One region of the Planococcus donghaensis genome, then DNA from elsewhere that is predicted to be linked to it. Evidence: predicted binding sites of a transcription regulator. Region 1 holds the regulator's gene; each other region holds the start of a gene.
The links. The regulator CtsR, encoded in region 1, represses protease genes until heat stress. The targets are predictions, from matches to a motif close to ATGGTCAATAAAGGTCAAACA.
Positions count from the first base shown of each region.

Region 2: BCM40_RS11545 (ATP-dependent Clp protease ATP-binding subunit) is a predicted target of CtsR. The motif match lies at 1,328-1,348, and genes of this name have one in related genera.
Region 3: clpP (ATP-dependent Clp endopeptidase proteolytic subunit ClpP) is a predicted target of CtsR. The motif match lies at 1,261-1,281, and genes of this name have one in related genera.

Region 1 covers NZ_CP016543.2:118,339-120,606, reverse strand. Annotated here, with positions in the region: gene BCM40_RS00575 (protein-arginine kinase McsB) at 1-499, opposite strand, end outside; gene BCM40_RS00570 (UvrB/UvrC motif-containing protein) at 489-1,022, opposite strand; gene BCM40_RS00565 (CtsR family transcriptional regulator) at 1,035-1,505, opposite strand; rRNA gene rrf (5S ribosomal RNA) at 1,798-1,913, opposite strand; rRNA gene BCM40_RS00555 (23S ribosomal RNA) at 1,989-2,268, opposite strand, start outside.
Region 2 covers NZ_CP016543.2:2,301,626-2,303,893, forward strand. Annotated here, with positions in the region: gene BCM40_RS11545 (ATP-dependent Clp protease ATP-binding subunit) at 1-1,306, opposite strand, end outside; gene BCM40_RS11550 (metal-sulfur cluster assembly factor) at 1,484-1,792, opposite strand; gene BCM40_RS11555 (prolyl oligopeptidase family serine peptidase) at 1,860-2,268, opposite strand, start outside.
Region 3 covers NZ_CP016543.2:1,057,183-1,059,450, reverse strand. Annotated here, with positions in the region: gene BCM40_RS05245 (sugar-binding transcriptional regulator) at 1-648, opposite strand, end outside; gene BCM40_RS05240 (glutaredoxin family protein) at 756-986, opposite strand; tRNA gene BCM40_RS05235 (tRNA-Arg) at 1,115-1,186, opposite strand; gene clpP (ATP-dependent Clp endopeptidase proteolytic subunit ClpP) at 1,359-1,970, shown strand; gene BCM40_RS05225 (HPr family phosphocarrier protein) at 2,042-2,268, opposite strand, start outside.

The DNA.
Region 1 (2,268 bases):
TAGTTAAGTATCCATGTTTTTCATGGAAAGCATAAGATAAATTTTTTTCCAAAAGAGAATCTAGCTCATTTGCTATTTTATATGCTTGCTGAAGTTGAAACCCTGACTGAAGACTTTGAATTCGCAAATGATCTTCTTCATTCACCATAATACTCAGCTCTTCGTTATCAGACAACAAAACAGAACCTGAGTGATGACTATTTATAAGATAAGGACTAATTAAATGTTTTTCTACCAGTATCTCTTTTTGCAACTCAGCTAGCTCTTCAATACTGATATGGCTAAAAGTATAGTCTAATTCATTTCCTTTATCTAATAATACAGACGAGATTTCTTTGTCCACTTTGAGTGCTTCATCTTCTGTAAAAGCATATGGGAATTTAAAATTGTTTAAATTTCTGGCCAACCTAACTCTCGTACTCATTGCAATATCTACATTTTTACCATCGTTAGCCATCCAGCTACTTGCATGGGGTTGAAGAAAACGCTCAACTGCCATCCTGGATACCCCCTTCAAGCTTTGCACTTAGAACTTTTACTTCATCTCTTAATCTAGCAGCTTCTTCAAAATGCTCACCTTGAATGGATATTTGCATTTGTTTTCGAAGTTCTTCAATTTCTTTTTTTATTTTTAAAGTTGTGCCGTAAGAAGCTGGAATTTTACCGGTATGTTCTATATTCCCATTATGGAAGCGTTTAAAGATCTCATTAAGCTGCGGGGAAAACGCATCATAACAAGAAGCACATCCGAACTTCCCGATACGTAAAAATTTAGAGAAAGTGAAGCCACAGGAAGGACAAGTTGCTATTTCCTTTCTGACTGGGTTAATGGATGCTTGCGCATTAGGGAACCAATTTGATAATAACTGATGAATAGCTAATGGATCTTGTTCAAAAGCAATATTAATACTATGGTTTTCAGCAGCACAGATATGACATAAATTCCGTTCAACCATCTGTCCTTGTTGCTGTTGTTTAACTATAACTGATGCAGAACGCTCTCCGCATTGATCGCAAATCATCTTTTCACCTCTTTATGTGTTTGTTTGATATTTAATTGTGAAGAGCATCGCTATAAGAATACGTGCTCTAATTTCATCACGTGTTGGAAGAGGGAGAAGCAAAGTACCCCGATCGATGGCACTAAGAATTAGTTTAGCTTCTCGCTTGGAAATAATTTCTTCATCAAGTAGTCTAAAAACGATATCTTCTGCCATTATCTGCGTAGCTCCATGTTCCAATCGCTCAATAACTTCTGCTATAACATCTGATTTTTGATGGAGCCGAATTCTTTTAATGCGAATATACCCTCCGCCACCACGCTTACTTTCTACCAAGTATCCCCGATCAACAGTAAACCGAGTATTTATAACATAATTTATTTGAGATGGAACACATTGAAATTTTTCTGCCACTTCACTGCGCTTAATTTCAATATGGTCTCTCTCGCTTAATTCGATAACTTGCCTCAAATAACCTTCAATTACATCCGAAATGTTCCGCATCGCTTTCACCTCTTCGATACATAATATGAAAAAGTTGACTTTGACTATATTTGACTTAATTATACAACAAGTTTTTTACACTTATCAAATAGTAAGTATCGAAATTGATAATCAAACAAAAAAGCCTTTCAGTTACTTCAATAAAGGCTTCAGTTATATTAATTTCATTTTAAATTTTTGTTCCTGTTTTATTCACTATAACTGCTATCTTATAAGCAATTCATAATGTACCTTGTATTTATTTTCATACAAAAAAGCCGTTACCGGAATCGGTAACGACTTTCTTTTTATGGCCCAGCGACGTCTTACTCTCACAGGGGGAAACCCCCAACTACCATCAGCGCAAAAGAGCTTAACTGCCGTGTTCGGGATGGGAACGGGTGTGGCCTCTTTGCCATCATCACTGGACTATTTGGTTGAGTGCTTGTTCACTCAAAACTGGATAAACGACATTGGAACGGGCAAGTCTTCGCATACATGGTTTTGGTTAAGTCCTCGATCGATTAGTATTCGTCAGCTGCACATGTCGCCACGCTTCCACCTCGAACCTATCTACCTCATCGTCTTTGAGGGATCTTACTTGCTTGCGCAATGGGAAATCTCATCTTGAGGGGGGCTTCGTGCTTAGATGCTTTCAGCACTTATCCCGGCCACACATAGCTACCCAGCGATGCCCTTGGCAGAACAACTGGTACACCAGCGGTGTGTCCATCCCGGTCCTCTCGTACTAAGGACAGCTCCTCTCAAATTTCCTGCGCCCGCG
Region 2 (2,268 bases), 1.1 Mb from region 1:
TTACAAGCTCTACTGCTTTATCTTGACCAATAACACGTTCTTTTAAAGTGTCGCCAAGACGCAATAGTTTTTCACGTTCACCTTCTACTAATTTTGTTACAGGAATTCCTGTCCAACGTGCGACAATACCAGCAATTTCTTCTTCTGTTACTTCTTCACGCAACAACCGCTCAGCATCTTCATTTTCCAAGCTTGCTTCTAACGCCATCAACTCTTTTTCGAGCGCTGGAATTTTGCCATGTTGCAACACAGCGGCTGCGTTTAAGTCGTATTTGTTTTCCGCATCTTCTAGTTGTCTACGGAACTGATCTAATTGCTCACGTTTTTGTTGAATTTTTTTCAAGGACTCTTTTTCTTCTGTCCATTGTTTCTTCATGTCTGTTGTAGACTCACGTAGTTCTGTGATTTCTTTTTGCAACGTTTCTAATCGCATTTTACTCGCTTCGTCTTTTTCTTTCATCAACGCTTGTTCTTCAATTTCCAATTGCAATAAACGACGCGTTACTTCGTCAAGCTCTTGTGGCATCGAATCAATTTCAGTACGAATCATCGCACAGGCTTCATCTATTAAGTCAATTGCTTTATCTGGCAAAAAACGCTCTGTGATATAGCGATCTGACATAGCTGCCGCTGCGACAATCGCACGGTCATGAATGCGAACGGCATGATGCAACTCAAAACGCTCTTTCAAGCCACGTAAAATCGAAACGGTATCTTCTACTGAAGGCTCGCGCACCATAACTTGTTGAAAGCGACGTTCTAAAGCCGGATCTTTTTCAATATGCATGCGGTACTCATCTAATGTCGTTGCCCCAATACAATACAACTCTCCACGAGCAAGCATTGGTTTCAGCATATTCCCTGCATCCATAGCGCCTTCTGTTTTTCCCGCTCCAACAATGGTGTGGATTTCATCAATAAATAAGATGATTTGCCCTTCGCTATCTTTTACTTGTTTTAAGACGGCTTTTAAACGTTCCTCAAATTCCCCACGGTATTTTGCGCCTGCAATTAACGCACTCATGTCGAGTTCGTATATTGTCCGGTTCTTCAATCCTTCTGGAACATCATTACGAACAATACGCTGCGCTAGACCTTCAACAATTGCTGTTTTACCAACACCTGGTTCTCCGATTAATACCGGATTGTTTTTTGTTTTTCGTGACAAAATTCGAATGACATTACGAATTTCTTGGTCTCGACCAATGACAGGATCCATTTTCCCCGATTGTGCTTGTTCGACCATATTACGGCCATACTGCTCTAACGGGGATTTTTGTTCTGTATTTCCCTGGAATTGAACCATAACAACCTCTCCTTTTTAAAAAGTTTGACTATCTTTGACTAATTAGATTATAGTCAATTTTTTAAGATATAGCAATTATTTAGGTTCACCATTTCTTACAAATTTAACCCTTAATACGGAAAATGAATCCATAAAAAAATCTCACTGGAATAAATTCCAGTGAGATTTTTTTATTGCTTATCGAACGCCAAGTGCCATTTTAGCATAGCGTGACATATGTTCTTTGCCCCATACTGGCTGCCATACGATTTTTACATCGACTTCTTCTACTTCTGGTAGCTCATATAATGCGGTTTTTACCATTTGTACGATTTGAGGTCCCATTGGGCATCCCATTGACGTTAATGTCATCGTAACTACTGCAAAGCCGTCTTCAGACAACATTACATCATAAATAAGCCCTAAATTGACGATGTCAATTCCTAATTCGGGATCGATTACAGTTTCTAATGCACCCATCATGCTATCTTTCATATCTTGATCCATTCAAAATCCCTCCCTTTACTATTACAACCATCTTAACAAATTTCATCTGAAAATGGAATTGACACGATTACTCGGCTAAATGCTTAACAAACCAATCGGTTGCCTCAAGCATACCAGCTCGACTTACTGCGTGTCCTGCTTCTCGTTCACGACGAAAGACAATTTTTTCTGGTACAGTCTCGTATTGTTTTTTAAGTTCTTTAAACAAGCGATATGTTGGCTCAAAAGGGACAGTAACATCTTGTTCGCCATGCCAAAAATAAATTGGACGGTTATTAAATTTTGATTGATGCTTAACACTATCAAACATCGCTAAAGTCGTAAGCATCTTTTCTCTTTCTTCTTCACTAATTGGCAATTGGAAGCCTCTCGATTCGTATTGCGACATTTGGGCTTGAGCCAACTCCACATAATTTCCTGCACCCATCATAACTGCAGCTGCTTGAATCCATGGATAAACTGTCATAGCTCCCATT
Region 3 (2,268 bases), 940 kb from region 1:
TTCAAATGCCTCTGCACTTAAGTGATCCGGCAAATAAAGTGTTTTAAAAGAACCACCTGTTTTTTCAGCAAATGCCGCTGCGATGGTATTGGCTTGGTGCAAAACATCTTCTCCAAGTCCACCACGTGCTGCGATGAACTGAAGCGTTCGATCAGATTTCCCAATCGATAATTCTTTAGAAATGGCGGCCATCGTGCTACCGCCTGTTACGGCAATTTTCTTGTAGCGACCAAATACAGTTTCAAGTAATCTGGCTGCTTCTTTGCCGATGTGGGATTTCACAGCTGGAATTTCATCGGAATTTTGCGGCAAAATAACCACTTTTGAGATTCCTAAAATCGATTGCAGCTGTACTTCCATGTCTGTCAGTCCGGAAATTTCACGGATAAACACTTTCAGTCTGTCTAGTACTTCCAATCCTTGCGAAGTAACTTTCATACCTGCCGTCTTCATCTCAATCAACTGCTGTTTTCTCAGCAAGTCTGTTTCTTTTCTGATTTCACGTTCTGTGCCTCCGGCAACTTCACACAATGTTCGCCTGCCGATTGGTTGTTCTAAACTTATTATTTGTAAAATTTGATAACGTTTTTTTAGGAGTTCGGACATTTCCGGCATCAGCTTTTGCTGAGCAACAGATAATGCATCCATATTTTCACTCCGTTCTTGTTGGACAATTTTCGTCCCACTCTTTAATTTTGCGTCCCACTAAATTCATTCTACCCAATCTTTCTTTTAATTGCAAATAAAAAGAAGCGTTAATTTTCTAACGCTTCTACTAGTTCTACATAACCGATATTGCCGTATACTAATATTTCGTTATCTTTTTCTAAGACAGGAATCATTAGCATATATTTTTCGTGTAATGCATCATCACTTTCAATATCTACTTCTTTATAAGAAAACGGAATATCTTCGTTAACAAGTTGCATCATTAACTTAGCTTCATCACAAAGCGGACAGTTAGCACGAGTATATAGCGTAAACATTCTTCGTCCTCCTTTTGGCTTTTATCTTTACTAACTATTCCCTTTGCCTCTTTTAGCGTAAACAAAGATTCTAAATACAAAAAACTCTGTCCACCTATTCAGGTGAGCAGAGTCTGGTAGTTTTGGAATGCCCTCGGAAGGAATCGAACCTCCATTTTAAGAACCGGAATCTTACGTGTGATCCATTACACTACGAGGGCGTTTTCGCTATTCGCGACTTTTCTATTATACGAAAATATTGGAACATAATCAAGCTGCATTTTTTAATTCGTTAGATTTGACCTTCATTGACCATGATGTGTATGATAATAGTACAGCTGAGAGAACTTTCAGCATTGTTTGCAAATCACTTAATCGAGGAGGAACTATTTTATGAACTTAATTCCTACAGTAATTGAACAAACTAGCCGAGGCGAACGTGCTTATGATATTTACTCACGTTTGTTAAAAGACCGTGTCATCATGCTGGGAAGCGCGATTGACGATAATGTTGCAAACTCAATTGTTGCACAGTTGCTGTTTTTAGAAGCAGAAGATCCAGATAAAGACATTTCAATTTACATCAACAGCCCAGGCGGTAGCATCACAGCCGGTATGGCAATTTATGATACTATGCAATTTATCCGTCCAGATGTTCAAACAATCTGTATCGGTATGGCCGCTTCAATGGGAGCTTTCCTACTTGCAGCTGGAACAAAAGGCAAACGCCTTGCTCTTCCAAATGCTGAAGTTATGATTCACCAACCTCTTGGTGGTGCACAAGGACAAGCGACTGAAATCGAAATTGCAGCAAAACGCATTTTACACCTTCGTGAAAAGTTGAACCAAATTCTTTCTGAACGTACTGGTCAACCAATTGACGTGATTGCGAAAGATACAGACCGCGATAACTTTATGACAGCTGAACGTGCGCTAGAATACGGTTTGATCGACCAAGTTATTACTCGCAGCAAATTACCTGAAAATCACAAAAAAGATGTATAAAAAAATCACAGCCTACTTGGCTGTGATTTTTTCTATGTTTGTGTAAATAATGGTGTCTGACCTTCTAAAACTTACACTTCTTGTTCCATGATTTGCGATAAAGAATCCACTGCTTTTTCTTCGTCCAATCCATCAGCAAAAATTTTAACATCTGTTCCTTTGCTGATTGCTAGACTCATAACTCCCATGATGCTTTTTGCATTCACTTTTTTACTGTCTTTTTCTAAGTAAATATCGGCGCTGTAACGGTTTGCTTCTTGAACAAACAAAGCGGCTTGCCTTGCTTGCAGACCTGTTT